Sporichthya brevicatena: one gene and its partners. Each later gene encodes a partner of the first gene's protein in a complex. Links are inferred from orthologs where the notes say so. Each region holds a gene or a part of one and is shown on either strand. Other genes may lie near its edges. The genes, in order: tsaD, tsaB and tsaE.

Region 1 (5,877 bases):
TCCTCTACTACCGCGCGCACCACGTCGCCGGGAACACCGCGTTTGTCGACGCGCTCTCGAAGGCCGTCGAGGCCCACGGGGCGACGGCGATGCCGATGTACTGCTCGTCCCTGCGGGTGCCCGACCCCGGCCTGTTGGAGCAGCTCGCGGCCGCGGACGCGCTCGTCGTCACGGTCCTCGCCGCGGGCGGGCGCCGCCCGGCGGACGCGAGCGCCGGCGGCGACGACGAGGCGTGGGACGTGCAGGCCCTCGCCGCGCTCGACATCCCGATCCTGCAGGGGCTGTGCCTGACGTCCTCGCGCGAGACCTGGGCCGCCTCCGACGACGGCCTGTCCCCGCTCGACACCGCGACCCAGGTCGCCGTCCCCGAGTTCGACGGCCGCCTGATCACCGTCCCGTTCTCCTTCAAGGAGATCGACGCGGACGGGCTGCCCGTCTACGTCCCGGACCCCGAGCGGTGCGCCCGCGTCGCCGGCATCGCCGTCCGGCACGCGCGGTTGCGGCTCATTCCCGCCGCGGAGAAGAAGCTCGCGCTGATGCTCAGCGCCTACCCGACCAAGCACGCCCGCATCGGCAACGCCGTCGGTCTCGACACCCCGGCCAGCGTCCTCGAGCTGCTGCACGCCCTGCGCGGGGCCGGCTACCAGGTCGGCGACCTGCCCGGCCTGGAGGCGCGCGACGGCGATGCCCTCATGCATGCCCTGATCGCCGCCGGCGGGCAGGACCCCGACTGGCTGACGGACGCTCAGCTCGCGGCCAACCCCGTTCGCATCCCCGGTGCGGTGTACGCGGAGTGGTTCGCGACCCTGCCGGCCGAGCTCCGCGAGGCGGTCGAGGAGCACTGGGGTCCGGCACCGGGCTCGCTGTTCGTCGACGGCGGCGACATCGTCCTCGCGGCGATGGTCGCGGGCAACGTCGCGCTGATGGTCCAGCCCCCGCGCGGGTTCGGCGAGAACCCCGTCGCGATCTACCACGACCCGGACCTGCCGCCCAGCCACCACTACCTCGCGGCCTACCACTGGCTCGGCGGCAAGCACGGGGCCTGCTTCGGCGCGGACGCGATGGTCCACGTCGGCAAGCACGGCAACCTCGAGTGGCTGCCGGGCAAGACCGCCGCCATGTCGGCGGCCTGCGCGACCGACGCGGCGATCGGCGACCTGCCGCTGATCTACCCGTTCCTCGTCAACGACCCGGGCGAGGGCACGCAGGCCAAGCGCCGCGCCCACGCGACACTGGTCGACCACCTCGTCCCGCCGATGGCGCGCGCCGAGACCTACGGCGACATCACGCGCCTGGAGCAGCTGCTCGACGAGCACTCCAACATCGCGGCGATGGACCCGGCCAAGCTGCCCGCGATCCGCGCCCAGATCTGGACGCTGATCCAGGCCGCCAAGCTCGACCACGACCTCGGGCTCTCCGACCGGCCCCACGACGCCGAGTTCGACGACTTCCTGCTCCACGTCGACGGCTGGCTCTGCGAGATCAAGGACGTTCAGATCCGCGACGGCCTGCACGTCCTCGGCCAGGTCCCCAGCGGCGAGGCCCGCATCGACCTGATCCTGGCCATGCTGAGGGCACGTCAGATGTGGGGTGGCCAGGTCGCCGCCCTCCCCGGCCTCCGCGAGGCCCTCGGCCTCCCCGAGGACGGCTCGGCGACCCGCGAACAGACGGACGCGATCGAGGGCACCGCCCGCGCCCTCGTCGCCGCCATGGACGCCGCCGGCTGGGACCCGGCCGCCGCCGCGACCGTCACCGACGACAGCCGAGTGGCGGAGATCCTTCGGTTCGCGGCGACGGAGATCGTGCCCCGGCTGGACAGGACGACCGACGAGATCGCCCACGTCCTGCACGCGCTCGAGGGCGGGTACGTGCCGGCCGGGCCGAGCGGGTCGCCGCTGCGCGGGCTGATCAACGTCCTCCCGACCGGGCGGAACTTCTACTCGGTCGACCCCAAGGCCGTGCCGTCCCGCCTCGCGTACGCGACCGGCGCCTCGATGGCCGACTCCCTCCTCGAGCGGTACCGCCGCGAGAACGGCGAGTGGCCGCGCTCGGTCGGGCTCTCGGTCTGGGGCACGTCGGCGATGCGGACCTCCGGCGACGACATCGGCGAGGTCCTCGCGCTCCTCGGCGTCCGGCCGGTCTGGGACGAGGCCTCGAGGCGGGTCACCGGCCTGGAGGCGATCCCGCTCGACGAACTGACGCTGAACGGCGAGCGGCGGCCCCGCGTCGACGTGACGGTCCGTATCTCGGGGTTCTTCCGCGACGCCTTCCCCCACGTGGTCGCGATGTTGGACGACGCCGTCGCCCTCGTCGCCGGTCTCGACGAGAGTCCCGAGCACAACTTCGTCCGCGCCCATGTCGACGACGACCTCGCGACCCACGGCGACCGCCGGCGCGCGACGCTGCGCGTCTTCGGCTCGAAGCCCGGTGCCTACGGCGCGGGCCTGCTCCCCCTCATCGACTCCCGCAACTGGCGCGACGACGCGGACCTCGCGGAGGTCTACGCGGTGTGGGGCGGTTACGCCTACGGCCGCGACCTGGACGGCCTGCCCGCACGCCCGGACATGGAGACGGCCTACAAGCGCATCGCGGTCGCGGCGAAGAACGTCGACACCCGCGAGCACGACATCGCCGACTCCGACGACTACTTCCAGTACCACGGCGGGATGGTCGCGACCGTCCGTGCGCTGACGGGCAAGGCGCCCGCGGCGTACATCGGCGACTCCACCAACCCGGACGCGGTGCGCACCCGGACCCTCTCCGAGGAGACGGCCCGCATCTTCCGGGCCCGCGTGGTGAATCCGCGCTGGATCGCGGCCATGCGCCGGCACGGCTACAAGGGCGCGTTCGAGCTCGCGGCGACCGTCGACTACCTCTTCGGGTACGACGCCACCGCCGGCGTGGTCGAGGACTGGATGTACGAGAAGCTGACGGAGTCTTACGTTCTCGACCCCGAGCAGCGGAAGTTCTTCGCCGAGTCGAACCCGTGGGCCCTGCACGGCATCACCGAGCGCCTGCTCGAGGCGGCCGACCGGGGGCTCTGGGAGAACCCCGACCCCGAGACGATGGCGGGCCTGCGGCAGGCCTACCTCGAGACCGAGGGCGACCTCGAAGCGGGAACCTGAACGCCCGCTGAAAGTTTTCGTCCTCCCGGCCAAACGGTCGCTACATTGAGCCGATGGCTGAGCGCCCCACGGCGAGCGACCACCCCACCCGCTCGCGACGGAAGTTCGCGGGTCTGACGCAGTGTGCGTTGGTCGCCGCGTGCGCCGCGCTGTACTTCCTCACCCGGAACTTCACCGAGGGCTCGCAGGAGCGCGCGACCGAGAACGCCTACTCGATCCTCAGCTTCGAGGACCGGCTCGACATCGCGTGGGAGAACAGCATCCACTCGGCCGTCGTGGCCCATCAGAGCATGATCACGTTCTTCAACTGGGTCTACATCTGGGGCCACTGGCCCGTCATCATCACCACGCTGGTGCTGCTCCACCGCTACGCCCGGCCGGCGTACACCCAGCTCCGGAACGCGATGATCGTCTCCGGCGGCATCGGCCTGCTGATCTTCGCCCGGTACCCGGTCAGCCCGCCACGGCTGCTGCCCGAGGCGGAGTTCGTCGACACCGTGACGGTCTGGTCGCACTCCTACCGGGTCCTGCAGCCGCCGGCGTTCGTCAACCAGTACGCCGCGATGCCGAGCCTGCACGTCGGCTGGAACCTGCTCGTCGGGATCGTGGTCTGGCGGGCCGCGCGGCACTGGGTGCTGCGTGCCCTGGCCGTGGCGTCCCCTGTCCTGATGGCGACGGCGGTCGTGGCCACCGCCAACCACTACGTCCTCGACGTGGTCTGCGGGTCGGTCGTGGCGCTCACCGGGTACAGCGCCGTCCTCGCCTACGAGCGCTTCCGCGGCCGCTCACCGAAGTCTCCCGGTCAACGTCGTCAGCCGAACCTGCACTGGCGTCCCGGAGCAGTCCCCCATCGTGCCTGACGGCACGTCAGATCCCGCTCAGGCCGGGACGAGGGTGGCGGCCTGAAGGATCGCGGACGGGTCGGCGCCGAGCGAGAGGGCGTCCGGCGCGGCACCGGAGACGACGAGCATGTGACCGACCGAGGCGATCATCGGGCCGTTGTCGGTGCAGTACTTCAGCGCCGGGATCCGCAGGCGCACCCCGGCGGCCGCGGCGCGCTCGGCGGCGACCTCCCGCAGGCGGCTGTTGGCCGCGACTCCGCCGACGATGAGCAGGTCGCCGCACTGCCGCTCCCCGCAGGCGGCGAGCGACTTGTCGACGAGCACGTCGACCACGGCGTCCTGGAACGAGGCCGCGACGTCCGCGACCGGGATCGGCTCGCCGGCGCGCTCGCGGGCCTCCACCCAGCGGGCGACGGCGGTCTTGAGGCCGGAGAACGAGAACTCGAACGGCGGGTCCTGCGGACGCGAGAGCCCACGCGGGAACGCGATCGCGGTCGGGTTCCCCTCCTTGGCGATCCGGTCGATGGCCGGGCCGCCGGGGAACGGCAGCCCGAGCACCCGGCCGACCTTGTCGAACGCCTCACCGGCGGCGTCGTCGAGCGTGTCGCCGAGGTGCTCGATGGGGTCGTTCACGAGGTCGCGGCAGTACAGCAGCGACGTGTGCCCGCCGGAGACGATCAGGACGACGCAGGGGTTCGGCAGCGCGCCGTGCGCCAGCGCGTCGGCGGCGACGTGCCCGGCGAGGTGGTGGACGCCGTAGAGCGGGACGCCCCACGCGATCGAGTACGCCTTGGCGGCGGCGAGGCCGACCTGCAACGCGGTCGCGAGGCCCGGTCCGGCGGTGACGGCGATCGCGTCGACGTCGGCCGAGGTGATGCCCGCCCGCTCCAGCGCCAGCTCCATGGCCGGCACCAGCGCCTCCAGGTGGGCCCGCGCCGCGACCTCGGGGACGACGCCGCCGAAGCGGGCGTGCTCGTCCATGCTCGACGCCAGCGCCTCGCCGATCAGCTCACCGTCACGAACGACGCCGACACCGGTCTCGTCGCACGAGGTCTCGATCCCCACCACCACAGGCATGGGGCCCATTGTGACTCAGGGGTGCGCGCGGGCGAACTCGGCGAGGCGCTCGGCGGCCCGGGCGCAGTCGAAGGCGGCCTGGCGGAAGGCCACGGCGGCGGCCAGCAGCTCGGGCTTCCCCACGTTCTCCCCGACCGGGTGGTGGTCCTGCGTCTGCAGATAGCGCCGGGCGGCGGCCTCGGTGTCCGCGTCCAGCTCGGACCACCCCGCCGGGGCGGTCGCGGGGTCGGTGAAGCGGGCGCGCAGCTCGCGCTGGGCGGAGTCCATGCGCGCGAACGCCTCGGCGGCCGCCTCCTGCGCCGCCCGGGCCTCCCACGCCCGGCGCTTCTTCCCGCGCAACCGGCGCGGGGGCTCGGCCCCGAGACCCGTGGTACTCACGACGCGCTCACCTCCGTGCGGCGCGAGGCCGGTCCGCCCATCCGCTTGTTGTGCGCGACCGAGCTGGCGATGCCGCCCAGGACGAAGAGCAGACCGATGCCGCCGGTGATGAGTTCGTCGACGTGGATCGAGATCGTCAGCAGCAGGATCACCGCGAGCGCCCCGATCGCCCACATCGCGCCGTGCTCCAGATAGATGTAGTCGCCGAGAGTCCCGCGCCGCACGAGGAAGACCGTGAACGAGCGGATGTAGAGCGCTCCGATGCCGAGGCCGAGCGCGATGATGATCGGGTCCTGGGTGATGGCGAACGCGCCGAGCACGCCGTCGAACGAGAACGACGCGTCGAGGATGTTCACGTAGAGGAACAGGAAGAACCCGGCCTTGCCCGTGGCCGCCGCGGTCGCCGACGGACCGCTACGTGTCACCGGGACGGTCGGCAGCGCGTCGTCGGAGTC
Region 2 (5,962 bases), on another replicon or contig:
GATCGTCGGGGTCGCGCTGCTCGCCACCTCGCCGGGCCGGCTCGCGGAGATGACGCTCGGCCTGCCGGCCGCGATCGTGCAGCGGCTCTGGCCCGTCGCCCCCACCGTCGTGAATCGCGTCGCCACCAACCCGCTGGCGGTGCGCCGCGGGATGAAGGCCGACCGCGGCATCGGGCTGATGATCACCCGCCGCCTCTCGTTCGGCCGCGCGGACGCCCCGACCTCGCTGGTGCGGTTCGCGGGCCGGCTGCTCTCCTCGACGCCGTTGGACGTGTTCGCCGAGTTCTTCGCCGAGTTCGACCGGCACGACAAGGAGGCCGCGATCCCGGTCTTCTCGACCTGCCCGACGCTGATCGTGGCGGCCGAGCGCGACATGCTCACGCCCGCGGACCACAGCCGCGCGATGGCGCACCTGCTGCCGGAGGCGGAGCTGCTCGTGCTCCCCGAGTCCGGGCACCTCGTGCAGCTCGAGGACCCGGAGGAGGTCAACGCCGCGCTGCGCCGACTGCTGGAGCGGGTGCGCCTGACCGCTGCCCCGACGGGCAAGCGGCGCCGGCCTGCGTCAGGATCGTCCTCATGACCTCGCCCCTCGTGCTCGAGATCCCGACCGCGGCCGACATGCAGGCCTTCGGGGCCCGGCTGGCGACGGTGCTGCGGGCCGGGGACCTGCTGGTACTCACCGGCGACCTCGGCGCGGGCAAGACGACGCTGACGCAGGGGCTCGGGGCCGCCCTCGGCGTCCGTGGCCGCGTGGCGTCGCCGACGTTCGTGATCTCCCGGGTGCACCCCGCCGACGGGGACGGCCCGGCGCTCGTCCACGTCGACACCTACCGGATGGCTGACGCCCTCGAGGTCGCCGACCTCGACCTCGAGTACTCACTGGCGGACTCGGTCACCGTCGTCGAGTGGGGCGCAGGGCTGGTCGAGGAGCTCTCGGCCGACCGGCTGGAGATCGTGCTCACGCGACAGGCCGAGCCGCCGCCCGGCGCCGACCCCGACGACCCGAGCGCCGCGATCCGCACGGTGACGGTCACGGCAGTGGGCGACCGGTGGGCCGGGACCGACCTCGCGGCGGCGCTGTGTGTGCCGTCCGGGGCCTGACCTACGCTTGCGCGCGTGCTGCTGCTGGCTCTGGACACCTCGACCCCCGCGGTCTCGGTCGCGCTCTGGCGCAACGGCGAGACCCTCGCGGCGGAGTCCGTCGTCGACGCCCGGCGGCACAACGAGCTGCTCGCCGTCCACGTCGAGACCGTTCTGGCCCGGGCGGGTGTGACGCCCCGTCAGCTCGACGGTGTCGCCGCGGGCGTCGGCCCGGGCCCGTACACGGGCCTGCGCGTCGGGCTGATGACGGCCCGCGCCCTGTCGCACGCGCTCGGCGTCCCGGCGCACGGGATCTGCTCGCTCGACGTCCTCGCCCGCGCGGCCGCCCGCACCGTCGACGGTGAGTTCGTCGTCGCGACGGACGCCCGGCGCAAGGAGGTCTACTGGGCCACCTACGCCGACGGGCAGCGGATCTCCGGCCCGGCGGTCGACAAGCCGGGCGAGGTGCCCTACTCCGGCCCGGTCGTCGGTGAGGGCGGCGTGCTGTACCCGGCGGCGTTCCCCGGCGCGCGGCCCCCGCTGTACCCCGACCCGGCCGACCTGGCCGAGATCGTCGCCGAGTACGTCGCCGCCGGCCGGGAGACGCTCCCGCTGGAACCGCTGTACCTGCGCAAGCCGGACGCCGTCGAGCCCGGGGCCCGCAAGCGCGTCGGGGGCTGACCACCGTGGCGGACCTGCGCCCGATCCGCTGGTGGGACGTGGAGACGCTCACGGCGATCGAGGCCGACCTGTTCGGCGTGGACGCGTGGTCGGCGGAGACCTTCTGGGGCGAGCTCGCCGGGATCCCCGAGACCCGCTGGTACCGCGCCGCGGTGGAGGGGGAGGAGATCGTCGGCTACGTGGGGCTGGCGGCGATCGACGGCACCGGTGACGTCCAGACCGTTGCGGTGCGCCGGGACCGCCAGGGAGCCGGGTTGGGCGCTGTCCTGCTCGACGCTCTGCTGACGGAGGCTCAGAACCGCGGATGTTCCGAGGTCCTGCTCGAGGTGCGGGCCGACAACCCGGCCGCGATCCGGCTCTACGAGAAGCGTGCGTTCGAGCGCATCGCCGAGCGGCCGCGTTACTACGCCGACGGTGTCGGGGCGCTGATCATGCGGCGGGCGCTGGATCCGGCGGCGGCGGGCTGACCGGCCGCACCAGCAGCGCGATCCGGCCCTTGCCGTGTCGGGTCACCACCACGGTCGCCGCGGCCGAACCGCGCGATCCCTTCAGCAGGTCGCGGCGCAGCTGTTCGGGCAGGACGTCCACCCCGCGCTTCTTCACGACCACGACACCCACCCCGCGCTCGCGCAGAACCGCCCGCAGCCGCGGCACCGAGAACGGCAGGACGTCGGTGACCTCGTACGCCGTCGCGAACGGCGTGGGGACGAGAGCGTCCGCGGTGACGTAGGCGATCGTCGGATCCAGCAGCCGGCCGTCGACGGCGGCAGCGACGGCGCCGACCAGGTGGGCGCGGATCACCGCGCCGTCGGGTTCGTAGAGGAACCGGCCGGGGTCGCCGACCGGGGGCGGCTCGTCGGCGGAGTCGGGGCCGACCGCGCTCAGGGTGTGCCCGCCGGGCAGAAGCGTGGCGCGCCGCCGGGCGCCGTCGGCCGGACCGGCCACGAGCCCGGGGGAGTACAGCGCGGCCTCCTTCACCTCGCCGCGCAGGGACACCCACTCGATCGCGACCTCCGGCTCCGGCAGGTCGTGCGGGATGCCCGGGGCCACCTTCGCTACGGTCGCCGGCCGGCGCAGCAGCTCCCGCACGAACGACCACGGCGGCGCGTAGGCGTCCGGGTCGAACACCCGGCCCCGCGCCGCCCGCCGGGCCGGGTCCACGAACACCGCCGCGTCCCCGAGGTCGACCTCCCGGACGTCCCCCACCACGACCCCGGCACTGGAGATGTCATCTCCAGTGGGGGAGTCGAGGGTGAGGTTGGCCGCCGCCACCGCGGCGGTGAGGGGGTCGGCGTCGACGGCGGTGACGACCAGGCCCGCGGCGCGCAGGGCGAGCGAGTCCGTCCCGATCCCGCAGCACAGGTCGAACACCGTCGCCCCGGGGCCGAGCGCCGCGGCGACGCGGGCCGCCCGGTGCGCGGCGACGACCGGGTGGGTGGCCTGCTCCAGTCCGGCGGGGGTGAACCACATCCGCGCCGCGGCGGGCCCGAACTTGGCGACGGCACGCTCCCGCAGTCGGGCCTGGGTCAGGGCCGCCGCGACGAACTCGGCCGGGTGGTCGCGCCGCAGCCGCGTCCCGAGGCGCAGCGCGGCGGCGTCGTCAAGTGGGCCCGCGGCCGCGAGTTCGGCCAGCACGGCGGCTCCGGCCGGGGTTCGCAGGGCGCCGAACGCGGCGAGATCCACGGCGACGCCTCCTGCTGAATTTCTTGGCCCTGGCATTGGCACTCAAGTTGACTGAGTGCTAACGCTTGCATAGGGTCGGCGTTGGCACTCTCCCCTGGAGTCTGCCAACACATTCGCACCCCGGCCTGACCCCCGCGACGGCAGTCCGGAACGCGTCCACTGGACACCCATTCGCATTCAGGTGACCCCACGTTCGTAAGAAGGGGAAGGTCAGCAGGAATGACCACCAAGATCACTCCGCTCGAGGACCGCGTCGTCGTCAAGCCGCTCGAGGCTGAGACCACGACCGCTTCGGGCCTCGTCATCCCGGACACCGCCAAGGAGAAGCCCCAGGAGGGCGAGGTCATCGCGGTCGGCCCGGGTCGTTTCGAGGAGGGCCAGCGCCTTCCGCTCGACGTCGCGGTCGGCGACGTCGTGCTCTACAGCAAGTACGGCGGCACCGAGGTCAAGTACGGCGGCGAGGAGTACCTGATCCTCTCCGCGCGCGACCTGCTCGCGAAGATCAGCAAGTAGTCGCAGCAATCCAGTTCGCTGAACTCCGTCCGCCCCGGTCGGCCCACCGTGCTCCGTTCGAAGCGCCGGGCCCCGGGGCGGTCGCGTCCGGCGGGCTGACATCAGACGTAGTCAGAGGGGACAGTCCCGGCGATGCCGAAGATCCTGCAGTACGACGAGGCCGCACGCCGCAGCCTCGAACGGGGCGTTGACGCCCTCGCCAACGCCGTCAAGGTGACGCTCGGCCCGAAGGGCCGCAACGTCGTCATCGACAAGAAGTTCGGCGCTCCGACGATCACCAACGACGGCGTCACCGTCGCGCGTGAGGTCGAGCTCGACGACCCGTGGGAGAACCTGGGCGCGCAGCTCGCCAAGGAGGTCGCCACCAAGACCAACGACGTGGCCGGTGACGGCACGACCACGGCGACCGTGCTCGCGCAGGCGATGGTCCACGAGGGTCTGCGCACCGTCGCGGCCGGCGTGAACCCGATGAGCCTGAAGAAGGGCATCGACGCGGCGACCAAGGCGCTCTCGGAGCGTCTGCTCGAGAACTCGCGCAGCGTCGACACCCGTGACGACATGGCCAACGTGGCCACGATCTCCGCGCAGGACCGCAGCGTCGGTGACCTGATCGCCGACGCGTTCGACAAGGTCGGCAAGGACGGTGTCATCACCGTCGAGGAGTCGAACACGATGGGCGTGGACCTCGAGTTCACCGAGGGCATGCAGTTCGACAAGGGTTACCTGTCGCCGTACTTCGTCACCGACGCGGAGCGCATGGAGACCGTCCTTGAGGACGCCTACATCCTGCTCAACTCCGGCAAGATCTCCTCGATCGCGGACCTGCTCCCGATCCTCGAGAAGGTCGCACAGGCCGGCAAGCCGCTGGTGATCGTGGCCGAGGACGTCGAGGGTGAGGCCCTGTCGACGCTCGTCGTCAACAAGATCCGCGGCACGTTCACCTCGGTCGCCGTCAAGGCGCCCGGTTTCGGTGACCGCCGCAAGGCGATGCTCGAAGACATCGCGGTGCTGACCGGCGCGGAGGTCGTCAGCCCCGAGCTCGGCCTCAAGCTGGACCAGGTCGGCCTCGAGGTGCTCGGCCAGGCCCGCCGCGTCGTGGTGACCAAGGAGGACACCACGATCGTCGAGGGCCAGGGCAACCAGGACGACATCGCCGCCCGGGTCTCGCAGATCCGCGCGGAGATCGAGAACACCGACTCCGACTGGGACCGCGAGAAGCTCCAGGAGCGCCTCGCGAAGCTCGCCGGCGGCGTCTGCGTCGTCCGCGTCGGTGCGGCCACCGAGGTCGAGCTCAAGGAGCGCAAGCACCGCATCGAGGACGCCGTCTCCGCGACGCGCGCCGCGATCGAGGAGGGCATCATCTCCGGCGGTGGCGCGGCGCTGGTGACCGCGTCCGCGGTGCTCGACGGCAACCTCGGCCTGACCGGCGACGAGGCAACCGGTGTGCAGATCGTCCGCCGCGCGGTGGACGAGCCCCTGCGCTGGATCGCCGAGAACGCCGGCCACGAGGGCTACGTCGTCGTCGCCAAGGTCCGCGAGTCGGGCAAGGGCTTCAACGCCGCCACGGGCGAGTACGGCGACCTGCTCGCGCAGGGCGTCATCGACCCGGTCAAGGTCACCCGCTCCGCGGTCCAGAACGCGGCCTCGATCGCCAGCATGCTGCTGACGACCGAGACCCTGGTCGCCGAGAAGCCGGCCGAGGAGGCCCCCGACGCCGGTGGCCACGGCCACGGCCACGGCCACTGATTCATTGGCGCGCTCCGCGCGCGTCGCGCTCGGGGCGCGGGGCCGCCGCCGTTGCGGTCGCCAGCTCCTCCGGTCGCGAGGCACTGGCCGGGCTGACGCCCGGTCAGTGGCTCGCTCCTCCGGCGCCGGCGACCTTCACGCGGCGGGCCCGCGGCCCTCGCAGCGTTCCCGGCCCGCAGCAGATGACCCGGTCCCCGGAGGGGGCCGGGTCGTTGCGTTAAGTCCGGACTCTCCCGATTCGGTCTGCGCGTTTGTCCGG
Region 3 (6,023 bases), on another replicon or contig:
TCGGGCCGCCGTTCGCGCCGCCCTCGGACATCCCCGAGAACCCGACCCAGGAGTAGTCATGCGGACCGCGCACTCCGTCGCCGACGTCCGAGCCGCCGAGGCGGCCCTGATCGCCGAGCTGCGCAGGACCGGGCCGGGCGAGGACGTCCTGATGAACCGGGCCGCGACCGGGCTCGCGACCGCGTGCGCGGGTCTGCTCGGCCGGGTCTACGCCGCCCGGGTCGTCCTGCTCGTCGGCAGCGGCGACAACGGCGGGGACGCGCTGTACGCCGGTGCCCAGCTGGCGCGCCGCGGCGCGCGGGTGGACGCGCTGCTGCTGAACCCGGACCGCGCTCACGCCCGGGGGCTCGCGGCGTTCCGCGGCGCGGGCGGGCGCGTGGCCGGCGACGCGGAGGTCCTCGACCGGGCCGACCTCGTCCTCGACGGGATCGTCGGCATCGGCGGCTCGGGCGGCCTGCGGCCCGACGCGGCCGAGCTGGTGCTCCGGGCCGAGCTCGGTGGCGGGCTGATCGTGGCCGTCGACCTCCCCAGCGGCGTGGACGCGGACACCGGCGAGGTCGTCGGCGCCGCGGTGCACGCCGACGTGACCGTCACGTTCGGGACCTGGAAGCCCGGCCTGCTGATCGACCCCGGCGCGAGTCACGCCGGGGCAGCGACGCTGGTGGACATCGGTCTCGGCGACCACCTGCCGGACCCGGCGGCGTGCGCGCTGCAGGACGCCGACGTCCTGGTGCCGTTCGGGTGGCTGCTGCCGACCGCCGACAAGTACCGCCGCGGTGTCGTCGGCGTCGTCGCGGGTTCGAAGACCTATCCCGGCGCCGCGGTGCTCGCCGTCGGCGGGGCCCTGCGCGCCGGCGCGGGCATGGTGCGGTTCGCCGGGCCGGGGCGGGTCGCGGACGCCGTCCGCGCGGCCTGGCCGGAGGCGGTCGTGACCGACGGGCTGCCGAGCGAGGCCGGGCGGGTCCAGGCGTGGGTCGTCGGGCCGGGGCTGGGCACGGACAAGAAGGCCCGGCGGCGCCTGGCCGAGGTCCTGGACAGCGACGTGCCCGTCCTCGTCGACGCGGACGGCCTCACGCTGCTCGCCGAGGCCGGCGGGTCGGAACGATCGGCCCCGACGCTGCTGACGCCCCACGCGGGGGAGCTCGGACGCCTGCTGCAGGTCGGACCGGCCGCGGTCGAGGCCGCGCGACTGACACACGCACGGCGCGCAGCCGCCCGGTACGGGGCGACGGTGCTGCTCAAGGGCTCGACGACGGTGGTCGTCCCCCCGGACGGCCCGGTCCGCGTGAACCCGACCGGGACGCCGCGCCTGGCGACCGCCGGGAGCGGTGACGTGCTGGCCGGCCTGGCCGGAACCCTGCTCGCCGCGGGCCGGGAGCCGGTGGACGCGGCGGCGACGGCCGCCTACCTGCACGGGCTGGCGGCCCGCCTCGCGGCGGAGCCGGACGGTGCCGAGGCGGACCTGGTGGCCCCGGGGCCGGTCACGGCAACGGACATCGTGGCGGCCCTGCCGGCCGCCTGGCGGCACGTGGCCGGGGCCTGAACGACCCCGGCGGCGCCGGTGGACGGACTAGTACGGGAGCTTGCGCCCGGACGGACTGCGGAGATCGAGCGAGCTCGGGTCGCGGCGCGACTGCTGGGCGCTGGTCCCCTTGCCCTTCTTGGCCAGGGTCTTGCGCTCGATTCGGATCTGGTTCTGCGCCATGGCCGAACCCCCTCCCCAAGGGGGCGGACGGTTACCGTCCGCTCTGTGCACCATGAGACGACATGACCTGGGTCACGGTTGCGCGGCGTTCGGATGATTTGGACATCCTTCAAACGGATGAGGGTCTCCCGTGACAGAAACGTGATCTGCTTTCGTGTTTCTGTCCGGGGATGCGGTGGAGTGTCCGGTTCGCCCCCGGCGCATTTGTCCGGTGCGAGCCCCCGCCGCCCAGCGCCCGGCGTGTCGCGGTGCAAGGATGGGGAGCGATGAGCGACTCCAGTCCGCCCCTCGGGAACGCGCAGGCCCGTGTCGACCTGGCCGCCGTGCGCTCGAACGTCGTCGCGCTGCGTGGTCACGCGGGTGCGGCCGAGGTCATGGCCGTGGTCAAGGCCGACGCCTACGGCCACGGCATGGTCCCCGTCGCGCGGGCGGCGATCGCCGGCGGCGCGACCTGGCTCGGGGCGGCCGTGCTGGAGGAGGCCCTCGGGCTGCGCGCGGCCGGGATCGGCCCCGACGACGCCCGGGTGCTGTGCTGGCTGATCGCGCCGGGGGCGGACCTTGAGCCGGCGGTCGCCGCGGACGTCGACCTGTCCGCCAACGCTGTGTGGGCCGTCGAGCAGGTCGCCGCGGCCGCGGAGTCCGCCGGCCGGACCGCCCGGCTGCACCTGAAGATCGACAGCGGGCTGGGTCGCGGCGGCGCCACGGCGGCCGACTGGGACGACCTCGTCGCGGCCGCCCTCAAGGAACAGGCGGCCGGCCGCGTCCAGGTCGTCGGGATCTGGTCGCACCTCGCGTGCTCCGACGAACCGGGACACCCGAGCATCGCGGCCCAGGTCGAGGCGTTCACCGCCGCGGTCCGCGCGGCCGAGCGCGCCGGCGTCCGGCCGGAGGTGCGGCACCTCGCGAACTCCGCGGCCGTCGTGAACCTGCCCGAGACCCACTTCGACCTCGTCCGCCCCGGCATCGCGGCCTACGGCTTCTCGCCGATTCCCGAGCTCGGCGACTCCGCGCACTTCGGCCTGCGGCCGGCGATGACGCTCGCCGCGCGCCTGCTGCTCACCAAGGCCGTCCCGGCCGGGCAGGGCGTCTCCTACGGCCACACCTACGTCACCGACCGGCCGACGCGGCTCGGCATCGTGCCGATCGGCTACGCGGACGGCATTCCGCGGACCGCCAGCAGCCGCGGCCCGATGCTGGTCGGCGGACGGCGCGTGGCGATCGCCGGCCGCGTCTGCATGGACCAGGTCGTGCTCGACCTCGGTGACCTCGACGTCGCCGCCGGCGACGAGGTGCTCGTGTTCGGCCCCGGCGACCGCGGCGAGCCCACGGTCCAGGAGTGGGCCGACACGATCGGCACGATCACCTACGAGGTCGTCACCGGGATCGGGGCGCGGATCCCGCGGGTGTACACCGGCGCATGAGTTCGACCGAACCGCTCGGCATGACCGACACCGCAGCTGACGCTGGGTCAGGTGCGCTGCGCTGGGCGGTCAGTGCCGGTCTCATGGCGGGTGGTGCTCTCGCCACGGCCGGGGCCCGCCGCTACGCCCGGGCGCGTGCCGCCGCCCGTCCGGACCCGCTGCGCAACGAACCCTTCGGGTCGCTGCACACCGACCCGATCGTCGTGACCGCGAACGACGGGGTCGAGCTCGTCGTCGAGGTCGAGGAGCCCGAGGGTGCGCCCGCGGGCGCACCGACGGTCGTCTTCCTCCCGGGCTTCTGCCTGCCGATGGACTGCTGGCACTTCCAGCGCCGCGACCTGCGCGACCTGGGCCGCCTGGTCTTCTACGACCAGCGTGCGCACGGCCGGTCCGGTCGCGGGGCGCCCGAGCACGCCACGATCGAGCAGCTCGCGGACGACCTCCACTCCGTGCTGCAGGCCGTGGCGCCGAACGGCCCGGTGGTCCTCGTCGGGCACTCGCTCGGCGGGATGGTCGTCATGGGCTACGCCGACGCGCACCCGAAGCTGTTCGGTGACCGGATCGTCGGGGTCGCGCTGCTCGCCACCTCGCCGGGCCGGCTCGCGGAGATGACGCTCGGCCTGCCGGCCGCGATCGTGCAGCGGCTCTGGCCCGTCGCCCCCACCGTCGTGAATCGCGTCGCCACCAACCCGCTGGCGGTGCGCCGCGGGATGAAGGCCGACCGCGGCATCGGGCTGATGATCACCCGCCGCCTCTCGTTCGGCCGCGCGGACGCCCCGACCTCGCTGGTGCGGTTCGCGGGCCGGCTGCTCTCCTCGACGCCGTTGGACGTGTTCGCCGAGTTCTTCGCCGAGTTCGACCGGCACGACAAGGAGGCCGCGATCCCGGTCTTCTCGACCTGCCCGACGCTGATCGTGGCGGCCGAGCGCGACATGCTCACGCCCGCGGACCACAGCCGCGCGATGGCGCACCTGCTGCCGGAGGCGGAGCTGCTCGTGCTCCCCGAGTCCGGGCACCTCGTGCAGCTCGAGGACCCGGAGGAGGTCAACGCCGCGCTGCGCCGACTGCTGGAGCGGGTGCGCCTGACCGCTGCCCCGACGGGCAAGCGGCGCCGGCCTGCGTCAGGATCGTCCTCATGACCTCGCCCCTCGTGCTCGAGATCCCGACCGCGGCCGACATGCAGGCCTTCGGGGCCCGGCTGGCGACGGTGCTGCGGGCCGGGGACCTGCTGGTACTCACCGGCGACCTCGGCGCGGGCAAGACGACGCTGACGCAGGGGCTCGGGGCCGCCCTCGGCGTCCGTGGCCGCGTGGCGTCGCCGACGTTCGTGATCTCCCGGGTGCACCCCGCCGACGGGGACGGCCCGGCGCTCGTCCACGTCGACACCTACCGGATGGCTGACGCCCTCGAGGTCGCCGACCTCGACCTCGAGTACTCACTGGCGGACTCGGTCACCGTCGTCGAGTGGGGCGCAGGGCTGGTCGAGGAGCTCTCGGCCGACCGGCTGGAGATCGTGCTCACGCGACAGGCCGAGCCGCCGCCCGGCGCCGACCCCGACGACCCGAGCGCCGCGATCCGCACGGTGACGGTCACGGCAGTGGGCGACCGGTGGGCCGGGACCGACCTCGCGGCGGCGCTGTGTGTGCCGTCCGGGGCCTGACCTACGCTTGCGCGCGTGCTGCTGCTGGCTCTGGACACCTCGACCCCCGCGGTCTCGGTCGCGCTCTGGCGCAACGGCGAGACCCTCGCGGCGGAGTCCGTCGTCGACGCCCGGCGGCACAACGAGCTGCTCGCCGTCCACGTCGAGACCGTTCTGGCCCGGGCGGGTGTGACGCCCCGTCAGCTCGACGGTGTCGCCGCGGGCGTCGGCCCGGGCCCGTACACGGGCCTGCGCGTCGGGCTGATGACGGCCCGCGCCCTGTCGCACGCGCTCGGCGTCCCGGCGCACGGGATCTGCTCGCTCGACGTCCTCGCCCGCGCGGCCGCCCGCACCGTCGACGGTGAGTTCGTCGTCGCGACGGACGCCCGGCGCAAGGAGGTCTACTGGGCCACCTACGCCGACGGGCAGCGGATCTCCGGCCCGGCGGTCGACAAGCCGGGCGAGGTGCCCTACTCCGGCCCGGTCGTCGGTGAGGGCGGCGTGCTGTACCCGGCGGCGTTCCCCGGCGCGCGGCCCCCGCTGTACCCCGACCCGGCCGACCTGGCCGAGATCGTCGCCGAGTACGTCGCCGCCGGCCGGGAGACGCTCCCGCTGGAACCGCTGTACCTGCGCAAGCCGGACGCCGTCGAGCCCGGGGCCCGCAAGCGCGTCGGGGGCTGACCACCGTGGCGGACCTGCGCCCGATCCGCTGGTGGGACGTGGAGACGCTCACGGCGATCGAGGCCGACCTGTTCGGCGTGGACGCGTGGTCGGCGGAGACCTTCTGGGGCGAGCTCGCCGGGATCCCCGAGACCCGCTGGTACCGCGCCGCGGTGGAGGGGGAGGAGATCGTCGGCTACGTGGGGCTGGCGGCGATCGACGGCACCGGTGACGTCCAGACCGTTGCGGTGCGCCGGGACCGCCAGGGAGCCGGGTTGGGCGCTGTCCTGCTCGACGCTCTGCTGACGGAGGCTCAGAACCGCGGATGTTCCGAGGTCCTGCTCGAGGTGCGGGCCGACAACCCGGCCGCGATCCGGCTCTACGAGAAGCGTGCGTTCGAGCGCATCGCCGAGCGGCCGCGTTACTACGCCGACGGTGTCGGGGCGCTGATCATGCGGCGGGCGCTGGATCCGGCGGCGGCGGGCTGACCGGCCGCACCAGCAGCGCGATCCGGCCCTTGCCGTGTCGGGTCACCACCACGGTCGCCGCGGCCGAACCGCGCGATCCCTTCAGCAGGTCGCGGCGCAGCTGTTCGGGC

The links.
Region 2: the proteins of tsaD (region 1) and tsaB are in contact, whole or in part, in a solved structure (PDB 4WQ4), measured with the Escherichia coli proteins. The link is inferred for Sporichthya brevicatena from one-to-one orthologs.
Region 3: the proteins of tsaD (region 1) and tsaE are in contact, whole or in part, in a crystal structure (PDB 6N9A), measured with the Thermotoga maritima proteins. The link is inferred for Sporichthya brevicatena from one-to-one orthologs. Residues at the interface, in WP_004082750.1 of Thermotoga maritima: Cys10, Asp11, Arg49, His50, Leu82, Gly84, Gly135, Gly136, Glu154, Thr155, Leu156, Asp157, Asp158, Ser159, Glu162, Asp165, Lys166, Arg169, Leu170, Tyr175, Lys213, Thr214, Leu217, Tyr218, Gln221, Arg222, Asn324; in WP_004082108.1 of Thermotoga maritima: Leu37, Gly38, Lys46, Lys57, Val59, Lys60, Ser61, Thr63, Phe64, Thr65, Leu66, Met67, Val69, Pro71, Tyr82, Arg83, Leu84, Asp86, Asp88, Phe89, Asp93, Ile128, Asp130, Glu131, Arg134.

What each region holds. Positions count from the first base shown.
Region 1 is NZ_BAAAHE010000021.1:89,852-95,728, forward strand. What follows is about bases 3,025-5,877. They hold tsaD (tRNA (adenosine(37)-N6)-threonylcarbamoyltransferase complex transferase subunit TsaD), read right to left. Parts: upstream 5,045-5,877; coding sequence 4,004-5,044; downstream 3,025-4,003. Other genes in these bases: cobN (cobaltochelatase subunit CobN), read left to right, coding at 3,025-3,125; ABD401_RS13950 (phosphatase PAP2 family protein), read left to right, coding at 3,179-3,985; ABD401_RS13960 (hypothetical protein), read right to left, coding at 5,060-5,422; ABD401_RS13965 (DUF475 domain-containing protein), read right to left, coding at 5,419-5,877. Outside these bases: more of cobN, read left to right, coding at 1-3,024.
Region 2 is NZ_BAAAHE010000010.1:94,687-100,648, forward strand. The notes cover bases 1-2,938. They hold tsaB (tRNA (adenosine(37)-N6)-threonylcarbamoyltransferase complex dimerization subunit type 1 TsaB), read left to right. Parts: upstream 1-1,116; coding sequence 1,117-1,761; downstream 1,762-2,938. Other genes in these bases: ABD401_RS07330 (alpha/beta fold hydrolase), read left to right, coding at 1-580; tsaE (tRNA (adenosine(37)-N6)-threonylcarbamoyltransferase complex ATPase subunit type 1 TsaE), read left to right, coding at 577-1,101; rimI (ribosomal protein S18-alanine N-acetyltransferase), read left to right, coding at 1,767-2,228; ABD401_RS07350 (THUMP-like domain-containing protein), read right to left, coding at 2,191-2,938. In the rest of the region: more of ABD401_RS07350, read right to left, coding at 2,939-3,480; co-chaperone GroES, read left to right, coding at 3,664-3,957; groL (chaperonin GroEL), read left to right, coding at 4,090-5,703. UniProt on the Escherichia coli protein: Required for the formation of a threonylcarbamoyl group on adenosine at position 37 (t(6)A37) in tRNAs that read codons beginning with adenine.
Region 3 is NZ_BAAAHE010000010.1:91,002-97,024, forward strand. The notes cover bases 3,025-6,023. They hold tsaE (tRNA (adenosine(37)-N6)-threonylcarbamoyltransferase complex ATPase subunit type 1 TsaE), read left to right. Parts: upstream 3,025-4,261; coding sequence 4,262-4,786; downstream 4,787-6,023. Other genes in these bases: alr (alanine racemase), read left to right, coding at 3,025-3,126; ABD401_RS07330 (alpha/beta fold hydrolase), read left to right, coding at 3,123-4,265; tsaB (tRNA (adenosine(37)-N6)-threonylcarbamoyltransferase complex dimerization subunit type 1 TsaB), read left to right, coding at 4,802-5,446; rimI (ribosomal protein S18-alanine N-acetyltransferase), read left to right, coding at 5,452-5,913; ABD401_RS07350 (THUMP-like domain-containing protein), read right to left, coding at 5,876-6,023. In the rest of the region: ABD401_RS07315 (NAD(P)H-hydrate dehydratase), read left to right, coding at 59-1,543; ABD401_RS07320 (hypothetical protein), read right to left, coding at 1,571-1,705; more of alr, read left to right, coding at 1,972-3,024. UniProt on the Escherichia coli protein: Required for the formation of a threonylcarbamoyl group on adenosine at position 37 (t(6)A37) in tRNAs that read codons beginning with adenine.